Persicobacter psychrovividus: one gene and its partner. The protein of the gene in region 2 binds, or shares a complex with, the protein of the main gene of each other region. Links are inferred from orthologs where the notes say so. Each region holds a gene or a part of one and is shown on either strand. Other genes may lie near its edges.

Region 1 (5,468 bases), 150 kb from region 2 along the record:
CCGCTCTTTTGGTAAAGCATGTAATTGAACGATTTAAAATCACGAATATTCGGGTAAGTTCTTATGCACTGAAAGAAGGTTTGTTGACACAAATTTTGGAAAATACTCCAACCTTATAAGCCATTATTCCTCCTCAGAAAATCGCTCATGGCTACTTATTCAATATCTATTGAAAAAATCGTACATTGTGGCCTGAAAAGAAGCGAATTATGACTTTTTCTTACGATAAATTAAAAAATTTTACGCAGCAGGTATTCCTAAAAATGGGATGCTCTCAGGAACATGCTGAACAAGCTGCAGATGTTTTACTTAATGCCGACCTGAGAGGGGTTGATTCTCATGGAGTTGCTCGACTAATTGGCTACGTTCGGCTTTGGGAAGTAGAACGGGTAAATGCAACACCTGAAATTAAGGTAATTCACGAAACGCCAAGTACGGCTACAATCGATGGTGACCGTGGTTTGGGCCTTGTAGTAGCACCCTATGCCATGAAAATTGCCATTGAGAAAGCTAAAGTGGCAGGCACAGGTTGGGTGGCCATCAAAAACTCCAATCATTATGGTATCGCAGGTTATCATTCCATGATGGCACTTGAGCATGACATGATGGGAATTTCTATGACAAATGCCTCAGCATTGGTTGCGCCAACTTTCTCACAAGAAAGAATGCTGGGCACTAATCCTATCGCGGTCGCTTGTCCCACAAATGAAGAACCGCCTTTTGTTGCCGATTTCAGTACCACTACCGCAGCCAACGGAAAACTTGAAATTCTTCAGCGCAAAGAAGAAGATGCGCCTGAGGGGTGGGTGCAAGACAAAGAAGGCCACAATACAACTGACTCAGGCATATTGAAAAAAGGAGGCGCTCTACTTCCTTTGGGAGGTGACAGAGTACACAGCAGCCATAAAGGTTATTGTCTTGGCTCCATTGTTGATATTTTCTCAGCAGTATTATCAGGCGCGAATTATGGCCCGTGGGTACCACCATTCCCAAGCTATGTACCATTACCTGAAAATCCTGTAGGGGAAGGCATTGGACATTTTGTTGGTGCTATGCGAGTGGATGCTTTCCGCCCTGCGGAAGACTACAAAAACCATATGGATAATTGGATTCGTAGATTTAGAGCGGCCAAACCTGCACCAGGTCATGACCAGGTGATTATTCCTGGTGACCCTGAGAGGGCATCAGCATTGATCAGAATGAAAGAGGGGATTCCACTTCTTCAGCCTGTGATTGAGGACCTAAAAGGAATTGCAGATAAATTCGAAATCGAATTTTAATAGTAATACAAAAGGCTTTTCTTCATCGAAAAGCCTTTTGTGTTTTTACAAAGTAAAACCTACCCGAATAACATATGGCTCGGCATATGGGCTGCGGTCACGGTCGAAAGTAAGATTATAAAGGACTGCGAAAGAAATCCCTCCTCGTTGACCAAAAGGCTGAAAATAACCTGCTCCCAAAAATGTACTGGGAATCCATTCTCGTTTTAATTCAAAACCGTTGGGTGTAACTGATCCTACTTCAAGGTTCAACACTTCATATTCACCCCTAAGAAAGAAATTTTGAATAAGGTTATAGCGCACGAATGCTCGACCACCATAAATACTGCTACTGTAGGTTTCAGTAAATCGCTTGTCCTGAAAATATTGATAAACAAATCCTCCTCCTGCTGAAAGTTTTGGGTTGATCATTACCCCGACCAAAGGAGAAACCTCAATAGAAGTTATTGTTCCGAAGGATAAACCAAGGTTACCACCGAAAAACAAACGATCCTTTAAGGGGGGCTTTTCTTCTGCAACATAATTCACTTGAGCGAAAGCTGCGAAAGATAGAGGAACCGTCAATAACAAAAAAAGAATGGTTTTTTTAAGCATAATCATAAATAGGTGAATTGAGTAGATAACTAATTTACGATTATTACTGATGTTCTATAATATAAACATCTTCATTTTTCTTTTTCATCAAATATTTTTCTCGAGCAAATTTCTCCAACAGCTCTTTATTGGTCGTCAGCTCTTCCCTATCCTGTTTCACCGCTTGAATTTCACGTAAATAGAAGGCCCGTTCCTGCTCAAGTTCTTTTTCCTTATGATATAACTGGTACTGATTAATCAAATCATTGGAATCAAAACAAAGCATCCAAATAAAAAAGGAGGCGACTATATATAAATAAGGCGACTTAACGAATGAGGGCAACTTTGCAAAATCTTTCTTCATGGCACTAAAATTATGATCTGCAAAATAAAAAAAAGCCCCGACATAAGTCGAGGCTTTAATATTAATTAGTGAATTTCTTCAATTAGAAGTTAAATTCTTGCTTGAATGCTTTCAAACCTGGGTAAACTGCAGTTGCACCCAATTGCTCTTCAATTCTCAATAACTGGTTGTATTTAGCCATACGGTCAGAACGAGAAGCAGAACCTGTTTTGATTTGTCCACAGTTCAATGCAACGGCCAAGTCAGCAATTGTATTGTCTTCTGTTTCACCTGAACGGTGTGACATTACTGAAGTATAACCTGCACGGTGAGCCATCTCAACAGCAGCAATAGTTTCAGTCAAAGAACCAATTTGGTTTACTTTAATCAAAATAGAGTTAGCTGATTTCTCTTCGATACCACGAGCCAAACGCACAACGTTAGTTACGAACAAATCATCACCTACCAATTGTGTTTTGTCACCGATTGCAGCGTTCAACATGTTGAAACCGTTCCAATCTTCTTCGTGCATACCATCCTCGATAGAAGTGATAGGGTATTTAGATACCAATTCAGACAAGTAAGCAACTTGCTCCTCAGTAGTTTTTACACCACCTTGCATGTCGTTGAATTTAGTATAATCGTACTTACCGTCTACGTAGAATTCAGAAGCAGCACAATCCAATGCGATTGTGATATCCTTACCGAATACGTAACCTGCATTTTCTACCGCCAATTTAACTGAATCCAAAGCATCTTCAGTAGATTCGAATGCTGGTGCAAATCCACCCTCATCACCTACAGCAGTAGAAAGACCACGACCGTGAAGAACTTTAGCCAAAGAATGGAATACTTCACATCCCATACGGATAGCCGTAGTGAAATCTGGTGCCGATACAGGCTGGATCATGAACTCTTGGAATGCGATAGGTGCATCAGAGTGAGAACCGCCATTAATGATGTTCATCATTGGAACAGGCATTGTTTTGGCAGAAACACCACCAACATATTTGTACAATGGCAATTCCAATTCGTCAGCAGCTGCTTTAGCTACTGCCAAAGAAACACCCAAAATAGCATTTGCGCCCAAATTGGCTTTGTTTGGAGTACCATCCAAGTCGATCATCAATTGGTCGATAGCAGCTTGCTCTGTTACCTCCATGCCGATCAATTTCTCAGCGATAACCTTGTTTACGTTCTCAACAGCTTTAAGAACACCTTTTCCAAGGTAAACACCTTTATCACCATCACGCAATTCAACTGCTTCAAATTGACCAGTAGATGCACCAGAAGGAACAGCAGCACGACCGAAACCGAATTCTGTTTTTACATCAACTTCTACAGTTGGGTTACCTCTTGAGTCAAGGATTTGACGCGCGTGAATTTCTTGAATTAAGCTCATTTTAATTACTTTTAGTTATTCATTAGTGTTAAAAAGTCATCAAAAAGATAGTGAGAATCGTGTGGCCCCGGAGAAGACTCAGGGTGATACTGCACAGAGAACGCATTTTTTCCTTTAATTCGGATACCTTCTACTGTGTTGTCATTCAAGTTAACATGTGTAACTTCCACATTATCTGATTTCGCCACTTCTTCCGCACTCACTGCAAAGCCATGGTTTTGTGAGGTTACCTCACATCTTCCAGAAATCACATTTTTAACAGGGTGGTTTAACCCACGGTGTCCAGAGTGCATTTTATAAGTAGAAATTCCTGCTGCACGGGCTAAAATTTGATGCCCCATACAAATACCAAACATCGGCTTATCTTCGGCCAAAATCGCCTGGACAGTATCTACAGCATAATCCATCGCTGCAGGGTCTCCAGGACCGTTTGATATAAAGTATCCATCAGGATTCCACGATTTCATTTCTTCGTAGGTCGTAGTTGAAGGGAAAACTTTACATTCCATGCCTCTTGACTCCATGTGTTTCAAGATGCTTTCTTTAATTCCCAAATCAAGAACCGCTACGCGGCGCTTTGTTTCAACATTTTCATCCTTACGTAATACTGGCTCACTTACGCAAACTTTACTTGAAAGCTCCAATCCTTTCATTGAAGGAACTTCTTGAAGTTGTGCGCGAAGTACTTCATAATCGTGAATTTCAGAAGAAATGATAGCATTCATTGCTCCTTTATTACGAATATGTCTTACTAATTTACGGGTGTCAATATCGGCAATACCAACAATTCCATTAGACTCTAAATAGTCCTGAAGACTTTCACTTGCCTCCTTACGACTATATAGGTCGCTAAAGGAATTAATAACAACACCAAAAATAGATGGTTTTGGCCCTTCGAATTCCGCTGGGTGAACACCATAATTACCAATATGCGAATTGGTAGTTACAATAATTTGGCCAAAATAAGAAGGATCGGTGTAAACCTCTTGGTATCCTGTCATTCCAGTATTGAAACAGATTTCGCCTCCTTTAGTTCCTATTTTGCCTAAAGAGCGACCATGGAACACAGTTCCATCTTCCAACATTAAAACAGCTTCCGACTTATACTTGTACTTCATAGGTGAATTAGTATTTCGATATAAAATTAAAGAATTTGGGAAAAACAAATTGTGATCTGTGTCAACTTGTCATAAAAAAAGGGATTAGCAAAACTAATCCCTTTAATATCTTAATCAAAGAATCATTCTGCTGATTCTTCTTTTGGTGCCTCAGTTGCCTCAGTAGCTGGTTTAGAACCACCACTACGACGACTACGACGAGTCTTTTTCTTCTCAGCAGCATCGCCACCTAATAACAATACATTGTAGTCAACTAACTCAATGATTGCCATTTCAGCGTTATCACCCTGACGTGTACCCGTTTTGATAATACGAGTATAGCCACCTGGGCGAGAAGCGATTTTTGTCGCTACTTCATCAAACAAAATCTTTACAGCCTCTTTGTCTTGAAGGTAAGAGAATACCACACGACGTGAGTGAGTAGTATCTGACTTAGCTTTAGTTAACAATGGCTCGACAACTTTGCGCAAAGCTTTTGCTTTTGCTACAGTTGTTTGGATGCGTTTATGCAAAATCAAGGAAGTTGCCATGTTAGATAACATAGCGTTACGGTGAGCCGTCTTTCTTCCAAGATGGTTAAATTTCTTCCCGTGTCTCATTTTTAAAATTAATCCTCATCAAGTTTATACTTGGAAATATCCATTCCGAAGGTTAGACTTCTATCGGCAACCAAAGCTTCCAATTCAGAAAGCGATTTTTTACCGAAATTACGGAACTTCATCATATCAGAAATCTCAAGAGTAACTAAGTCA
Region 2 (8,736 bases):
GAACGTGGCGTTGTTGTATTGACAGAACTGCGGCTTCGCTGATAAGCAGAACGATCATTTCTGACTGTTCTTGTACTGCGGTCTGCTCTTCCTCGAGAATCTGTACCTCGCATCACCCGTGCTGGGCGCGCTCTGTTGCTTCGGTCTGTTACCGCAGAATTTACTGGGCGATTAACGCCTACGCGGTTATTTGATGCTGTTGAATTTCGATATGTATTTTCAGCTCTTTTGGCCCTGTCAGAAGTACGCTTCTGACCGGAAACACCTACAGAACCATTTCTACCACTGCTGCCCCCTCGTACATAACGGGTATGATCAACTGGGCGCTCTATCCCTGGTGGTCGGTAACCTGGAGGGCAATAGCCGCCGCCCCAACCGTAACCTGGGTAACCCCAACCATAACCCGGACGGCCCCATGCATAGCCTGGATAACCGAAGCCTGGTCGGCCCCAACCAAAGGAAGGACCATAAAATGGGTCGTACCAAGGGTCATACCAGCCGTTGTATCCGGGGTAACCAAAGCCACCGCCGCCCCAGCCCATACCTACGGACCATCCGAATCCCGGACGTCCCCAGCCTGGACCATAAAAGCTGCTAAAGCCAAAACCCATCATCGGGTTCATCATCATGTTGGCACCACCATATACATTGATATTGGTAGAAGCCTGAGGAACCGCATTCAATCCATTAGAGCTGTAAGCATAATTGGATTGCTGCTGCGTTTGTGCTGGCTGACTTGACTGATAATCTGGTGTGAAATAAGATTCTGAAGAATAGGTAGGGTTACCATCATACTCGACGGTATCCGCGTATGCTTCAGGGTTTTTATAGCGATTGATCAAAGCAGGGTCCACAGTTTTTGCAGAATAGTTTGATTCATCGTAAGTATATCCTCCACTGGAATAGGAGGGATTTGAATGTACTGTGCTGTTAGTTTTTGAAGGCGATGCTTGGCTTGAAGAAAAAGTAGGCTTCGCTCGATCCTTCTTGGTGAAGTACATATCGTCTACCTCCTGCGCTTTTACAACAGATGGTAAGATCGTTGTTCCTCCCACAACTAATCCCATTGCTAATATGGCTACTAATTTTTTCATAGTCGTCAATTTACGGAATTATCCTCGTTAAACATTAGTTTAGGCTAATAAACAGCCCATAACTTTGGACCACCTACTAATTATTACGACATGCCCATTGAAATGACTGTAATAATATTATTATATTTGTCCCTTAACGAGCGTTTACGTTCATAAATATAGCAAATTTTATACCATTTTTCAATATAATTCAAAAAGATGAGTAAGGGATTACCAAAAAGAAGCGAAGATTATTCGCTATGGTACAACGAATTAGTAAAAAGAGCGGATCTCGCTGAAAATTCTGCTGTTCGTGGCTGTATGGTTATCAAGCCCTATGGCTTTGCCATCTGGGAAAAAATGCAAGCCGTATTGGACAAGATGTTCAAAGACACCGGCCACAGCAACGCTTACTTCCCCTTGCTGATCCCGAAATCTTATTTAAGCAAAGAAGCGGACCACGTTGAGGGTTTCGCTAAGGAATGTGCCGTTGTAACACATTACCGACTAAAAAATAATGATGCCGGAGACGGTGTGGTCGTTGACCCTGCTGCAAAGCTGGAAGAGGAGCTGATCATCCGCCCAACTTCAGAAACGGTGATCTGGTCCACTTACAAAAACTGGATTCAGTCTTACCGCGACCTTCCCGTGTTGGTCAATCAGTGGGCCAATGTGATGCGCTGGGAAATGCGTACCCGCTTGTTCTTGCGTACTGCTGAATTCCTGTGGCAGGAAGGGCACACGGCCCATGCTACAAAAATGGAAGCCATTGAAGAGGCAGAACAAATGCACGAAGTATATGCCCGTTTTGCGGAGGACTTCATGGCCATGCCTGTTGTAAAAGGTACAAAATCTGAAAGTGAACGTTTCGCTGGTGCTTTGGAAACCTATACCATCGAGGCATTAATGCAAGATGGCAAAGCGCTTCAGGCAGGAACTTCCCACTTCCTGGGTCAAAATTTCGCCAAAGCCTTTGATGTAAAATTCCAGTCCAAAGAAGGAAAGTTGGAGCACGTTTGGGGTACTTCATGGGGGGTTTCTACCCGTTTGATGGGCGCCCTGATTATGGCGCACTCCGATGATGAAGGATTGGTATTGCCGCCAAAACTGGCACCTATCCAGGTGGTCATTGTTCCTATTTACCGTAAGGAGGAAGAATTGGAAGCCATCAGCGATAAGGTCAAAGAAATTAAAGCAGCCTTGTTGAAAAGAGGAATCTCTGTAAAATTTGACAACCGCGATACTTTCAAGCCTGGTTTCAAATTCGCCGAGTGGGAATTGAAAGGGGTACCGGTTCGTTTGGCTATGGGACCTCGTGATCTGGCCAATGGCACCGTAGAAGTTGCCCGCCGCGACACCAAAGAGAAAAATACTTATGCCCTTGAGGGCATCGATGCGACTGTTGAACAGTTACTCGAAGAAATTCAAAATAACATCTTCACCAAAGCACTCACTTACCGTGACGAGCACATCACGGAAGTAAGCTCTTACGAAGAGTTTAAAAAAGTATTGGAAGACAAAGGCGGTTTTGTGGCCGCTTATTTCGATGGCACCAAAGCCACTGAAGATAAAATTCAGGACGAAACAAAAGCCTCTACAAGATGCTTCCCAGTAGACTGGAAAGACTCCGAAGAGGGGCCGTGTATGATTACCGGAAAGCCTGGTAAAAAATACTTGTTCGCCAAAGCTTATTAATTTATTAAGACCGATACTTCTTTTGTATCGGTCTTTTTTTTACCCATAACATCAAAAAACTGAAAGCCTGCAAGCCAATGGACATTCAATTATTATGGAGAAAAATTCCTGAATACAAAAAAAGCCACTGAAAGGCTGTTTTTGAGCATCAGCAACACTTTTTTCATTTTTTATTAATTGAATGCACAATTCAATGCTCACTTTCTTTCAATTATCAATCGAACACTTTACATTTGTTCCAATTTGGACACACATATTTTCCATAGATATTTTAATCCCTGTCAAGAATGCCAAAAGACAATAGTATTAAATCCGTTTTAATTATCGGTAGTGGACCAATCATCATTGGACAAGCTTGTGAGTTTGACTATTCAGGATCTCAGGCTTCTCGCTCATTGCGCGAAGAAGGTATTGAGGTTACACTGATTAACTCAAACCCAGCGACGATCATGACTGACTCGGTAACAGCTGACAACATTTATCTTAAGCCTTTAACAAAAAAATCTATTGTTGAGATTCTTGAGAAACATGACATCGACGCTGTTCTTCCTACAATGGGTGGGCAAACAGCCCTGAACCTTGCGATTGACTGTCAGACTGCTGGAATCTGGGAAAAATACGACGTTGATATTATCGGAGTGGATATTGACGCTATCGAAATGACGGAGGACCGCGAGAAGTTCCGTCTTTTGATGAAAGAATTAGGGGTGAATGTATGTAAGGGAGAAACTGCTACATCATTCCTTCACGGTAAAGAAATCGCTCAGAAAATTGGTTTCCCATTGGTGATTCGCCCATCATTTACCCTTGGTGGTACAGGTGGTGGTTTCGTTAATGAAGCCAAAGATTTCGACAAAGCCTTGACACGCGGTTTGCATGCCTCACCAACCCACGAGGTATTGGTAGAACAGTCGATCCTCGGATGGAAAGAGTATGAGTTGGAGTTGTTGCGCGACAACAATGGCAATGTGATCATTATCTGTTCTATCGAGAACTTTGACCCAATGGGGGTTCACACAGGTGACTCCATTACCGTTGCTCCTGCAATGACCCTCCCTGACACCGTATATCAGCACATGCGCGATTTGGCCATCAAGATGATGAACGGTATCGGTCAGTTTGCCGGTGGATGTAACGTTCAGTTCTCTGTAAACCCAGAAAACGACGAAATCATCGCCATTGAGATCAACCCTCGTGTATCTCGCTCTTCCGCTTTGGCATCGAAAGCAACAGGTTACCCTATTGCTAAAATCGCCGCTAAACTGGCGATCGGTTACAACCTTGATGAGTTGAAAAACCAGATTACCAAAACCACTTCGGCATTCTTTGAGCCAAGTTTGGATTACGTTATCGTAAAAATCCCTCGTTGGAATTTCGATAAGTTCCAAGGCTCCGACACTTCCCTTGGCCTTCAGATGAAAGCCGTTGGTGAAGTTATGGGTATTGGTATGAACTTCCAGGAAGCACTTCAAAAGGCATGTCAGTCTTTGGAGATCAAACGTAACGGTTTAGGTGCCGATGGCAAATCAAACACCAACCAGGCGGAATTGCTTCACAGTCTTGAGCACCCAAGCTGGGATCGTTTGTTCCACATCTATGATGCTTATAAATTAGGTATTCCTTATAAAACCATCCGTTCATTATCTAAAATCGACCCTTGGTTCTTGCGCCAGATCGAAGAAATGATCGCTTTGGAAAAAGAATTGGCGAAATTTGAATTGAAGTCAATTCCTAAAAAATTATTGCTTGAAGCCAAGAAAATGGGTTATGCCGATCGCCAGATCGCACACCTTGTTGGCTGTAAAGAAAGCGAAGTACACGCACACCGCCGCAGCATGGGCATTAACCGTGTGTATAAAGTAGTGGATACTTGTGCCGCAGAATTTGAAGCACAGACTCCTTATTACTACTCTACCTTCGGCGACGAAAATGAGTCGATCAGTTCTGACAAGAAAAAGATCATCGTTTTGGGTGCTGGTCCTAACCGTATCGGTCAAGGTATCGAGTTTGATTACTGTTGTGTGCATGGGGTATTGGCCGCTAAGGAAGCTGGCTATGAGACCATCATGATCAACTGTAACCCAGAAACAGTATCCACTGATTTTGATGTTGCAGATAAATTGTACTTCGAACCAGTATTCTGGGAGCACATCTACGACATCATCCTTCATGAAAAACCTGAAGGTGTGATTGTTCAGTTGGGTGGACAAACCGCACTGAAATTAGCAGACAAACTCACCAAATACGGCATTAAAATCATCGGTACTTCTTTCGATGCCCTTGATTTAGCCGAAGATCGTGGCCGTTTCTCTACTTTATTGAAAGACCTCGACATTCCTTATCCACAATTCGGAACTGCTGAAACTGCTGAAGAAGCGATTGAAGTAGCACAGGAAGTTGGCTTCCCTTCATTGGTTCGCCCTTCTTACGTATTGGGTGGTCAGGGCATGAAGATCGTTATCAACGAAGAAGAATTGATGCAACACGTTGTTAAGGTATTGCATGACATTCCTGGAAACAAAGTATTGTTGGATCATTTCTTGGATGGTGCGGTAGAGTGTGAAGCAGATGCAATCTGTGATGGTGAAAATGTACACATCATTGGTATCATGCAGCACATCGAGCCTGCTGGAATTCACTCTGGGGATTCTAATGCAGTATTGCCTCCATACAACCTGGGAGATTTGGCAATCAAGCAAATTGAAATTTACACTCGCAAGTTGGCCACTGCTTTGAAAACCGTTGGTCTGATTAACATCCAGTTTGCTGTAAAAAATGATATTGTTTACGTAATCGAGGCAAACCCTCGTGCATCAAGAACAGTTCCATTTATATGTAAAGCTTATCAGGAGCCTTATGTGAATTACGCCACTAAAGTAATGTTGGGTGCCAAAGTGACAGACTTCGAGTTTAATCCTGTCAAAAAAGGTTACGCAATTAAAGAACCTGTATTCTCTTTCAACAAATTCCCGAATGTAAACAAGGAATTAGGGCCTGAAATGAAATCTACAGGGGAATCAATCTACTTTATTGACGATTTATTAGACGATTATTTCTTGAAATTACACTCGGAACGAAATTTGTACTTGAGTAAGTAATTAACAAGTATAGAACATAAAACCTGGGCTTCGGCCCAGGCTTTTTAAATCTTTCTTTTCAATGGGTAAGTTTTTAATATTCCTTTTCATCCTGTTTTATATAGGATATAAAAGAAACTGGGGGCGCAAACTTTTGATGTTTGCTTTCTACAAATTACTTAAAAAACAAGGCTTTCAGCCGCATGGTGCTCAACAGCAATATGCGCAGCAGAATCCGCATGGTAAGCGACGAAAACCTTCCGGTGTTCATGTCGATTATGTCCCAGATAAAAAAAAGAAAGATATAGATCCTAACAACTTTAAAGGTGGCGACTATATCGATTACCAAGAGGTTGATTAAACCAAAGAAGGCTTTTCCGCAGGATGAGCCTTTTTTTATACCCAAATTTTTAATAATTGCCCAGAATTACGCTTTTTTCCGTTCGCTTACTTCTTATTTCAATAAAAATTATATTAATTATAATTTGTTTATTATGGACAAGCCCAATGAATATTTGGCGACGTGCTCCAAAATGAAATATTGACGATACCCTCAGCATTTAATCCTACCTTACCTTATATGAAAATCAACCTTAAACTGAGGGCGAAGCTGGTCCTCTTCACCGTACTTATTTTAGGGGCTGCCTCCATGTTTGCATGGCAATACATCACCTCCGACCTTACCAAAAAATCCATTTCCGACGCTAAGATAGTCGCACAAACGACCGCTCAGAAATACGCCAACGAGATTGAAGCCAACCTGAACACAAATCAGGGAATGATGCGTGCTTTAGCCAACAGTATGAATGACCTGATTACTGAAGATGGCGACCTGAAGAACGAACAACAACTCGACCTGCTGCTGAATTCATTCTACAAAAGAAATAAAAACCTCCTGGCCGCTTATTATATTCTCGAACTGGAGGCAATCCGGCCAAGCTGGCCAAAAACCCACGGACGATACATCAGCCTGGTACAGTCACAAAATGGCACACTATCGAGCCTTAAAGCCACCCTCGACACCGGCAACATCGCCAACCCAACCAGCTATTATTATCAGACCAAGCAACACCCCGAAGAAGTTTTAGCGGAACCGTATCAGGACCTGCTGAACGATCAGCTGAAAGGTTTACTGATGAGTTCTCAGGCGGCACCATTAGTGCTGCCTTCCGGAAAATTCGCTGGAATTGTAGCCTCTGACCTCGACTTGGGCAACTTTGCCAAACTCGTTAAAAATATTCAGCCATACCCTGGCGCTGAGGCGTATTTACTTTCCAATGAAGGTACTATTGTAGGCCACCCTGACGAATCAAAAATTGGTTTATCCTTGTCTGAAATTGCCGACAATCTCCCTGCCGACGTTCAGCTAATCGACAAAATATCTACCGGAGAATCTTTCAACTACTCCATAGAAGATGGCGCCACACCATATTTCATTACTTTTGTGCCCATTACCCCTGCAGGGACCCACAAATCTTGGAGCCTTGCACTGAAGATTCCCCTGTCTATTTTTGTAAGCCGTGCAGAGGCCCTGACTAAAGACGCCTCCATCATGATGATGTTTGGGTTGGTCTTTTTGATCGTCTTTATGTTCATTTTAGCACATTTTGTTACTTCCCCAATCAAGCAAACAACCCACGCTTTACAGCAATTGGCCGACGGAGAAGTGGACAGCATTGAAAAGCTGAACATCAAATCAAGAGATGAAGCACAAATGATGGGAGAGTCGCTTAATCAGCTTATTGACCGACTGAAGGAAGTTTCCTCTTTTGCCAAAGAAATCGGTAATAACAACCTCGAGGTAACAATTAACCCCAAAAGTAATAAGGACTCCATGGGCAATGCGCTGATGGGGATGAAAGACAGCCTGCAATCGGCACATATTCAGGAACAGGAAAGAAAAAAAGAAGAAAAACAACGCAGCTGGGCAAACACTGGGGTTGCCAGGTTTAGTGAAATTACCCGCGACACCTCCAAAGGCATTGAGGAAATGTCGCAAGAGGTTGTGGCCGAACTGGTGAAATATACTGAAGCCAATCAGGCGGGACTGTTTCTGCTGGAGGAGGAAAATCGCGACCACCCTGTCCTGGAACTTAAAGCCTGCCTGGCTTACGACCGCAAGAAATTTCTGGAAAAGGAAATCATGATTGGTGAAGGCGTTGCTGGCAGATGTTTTCAGGAACAGGAAACGATCTATATGACGGATTTGCCACAAAACTACCTTGAGATTACCTCAGGGCTCGGCGCCGCCACGCCTACAAACCTTTTGGTGGTACCGCTGAAAGTTAATGACAATATCTATGGGGTACTTGAAATCGCTTCTTTCACAAAATTCGAAGCCTACAAAATTGAGTTTATTGAAAGGCTATGTGAAAACTTCGCCTCAGTAATCAATACCCTTCGCATCAATCAAAAAACACAGTATTTACTCGAGGAGGCGCAAATGCAAGGAGAGCAACTCCGGGCACAGGAAGAGGAGATGAGACAAAATATGGAGGAACTCCAGGCTACGCAGGAAGATGCCGCCCGCCGCGAAGAGGACCTCGGCCAAAAAGTCAGCGAATACAAAGCGCAAGCGGAGAAAGCTGCCGCCATGGTGGAATTGCTGCGAACGGAAATGAAATCGGTTCAAAAGAATCAGTCCGCTCATCAGCAAGGATAAGATTTTAATTATCAACTCATTAAACAGGCTCGCTGTGCAATCCCGCTCAGTGGGAATGATAAAAACTATTGTTTAAACAAAATAAGTAAATATATTTGTATTCATTTAAGGGCTTAGTTTCCATTTTTTGCGATTGTTAAGCCCTTGATTATTTGCCAATTTGTATCTTACTATAAGAAAATAAAACCCACATAAATTATGTCTTGGTTTCAAAGAACGGATAAAGGGA

Evidence for each region.
Region 1: the proteins of carB (region 2) and carA are in contact, whole or in part, in a solved structure (PDB 1KEE), measured with the Escherichia coli proteins. The link is inferred for Persicobacter psychrovividus from one-to-one orthologs.

Annotation. Positions count from the first base shown.
Region 1 is NZ_AP025292.1:2,771,428-2,776,895, forward strand. Bases 2,664-5,468 are described here. They hold carA (glutamine-hydrolyzing carbamoyl-phosphate synthase small subunit), read right to left. Parts: upstream 4,717-5,468; coding sequence 3,610-4,716; downstream 2,664-3,609. Other genes in these bases: eno (phosphopyruvate hydratase), read right to left, coding at 2,664-3,598; rplQ (50S ribosomal protein L17), read right to left, coding at 4,839-5,315; AABK40_RS11830 (DNA-directed RNA polymerase subunit alpha), read right to left, coding at 5,324-5,468. Outside these bases: AABK40_RS11795 (Ppx/GppA phosphatase family protein), read left to right, coding at 1-119; AABK40_RS11800 (Ldh family oxidoreductase), read left to right, coding at 210-1,280; AABK40_RS11805 (hypothetical protein), read right to left, coding at 1,326-1,880; AABK40_RS11810 (FtsB family cell division protein), read right to left, coding at 1,918-2,217; more of eno, read right to left, coding at 2,300-2,663. UniProt on the Escherichia coli protein: Small subunit of the glutamine-dependent carbamoyl phosphate synthetase (CPSase).
Region 2 is NZ_AP025292.1:2,919,509-2,928,244, forward strand. What follows is about bases 2,657-6,066. They hold carB (carbamoyl-phosphate synthase large subunit), read left to right. Parts: upstream 2,657-3,055; coding sequence 3,056-5,866; downstream 5,867-6,066. Other genes in these bases: proS (proline--tRNA ligase), read left to right, coding at 2,657-2,768; AABK40_RS12610 (hypothetical protein), read left to right, coding at 5,928-6,066. Outside these bases: AABK40_RS12595 (hypothetical protein), read right to left, coding at 1-1,094; more of proS, read left to right, coding at 1,293-2,656; more of AABK40_RS12610, read left to right, coding at 6,067-6,206; AABK40_RS12615 (GAF domain-containing protein), read left to right, coding at 6,426-8,507; accD (acetyl-CoA carboxylase, carboxyltransferase subunit beta), read left to right, coding at 8,706-8,736. UniProt on the Escherichia coli protein: Large subunit of the glutamine-dependent carbamoyl phosphate synthetase (CPSase).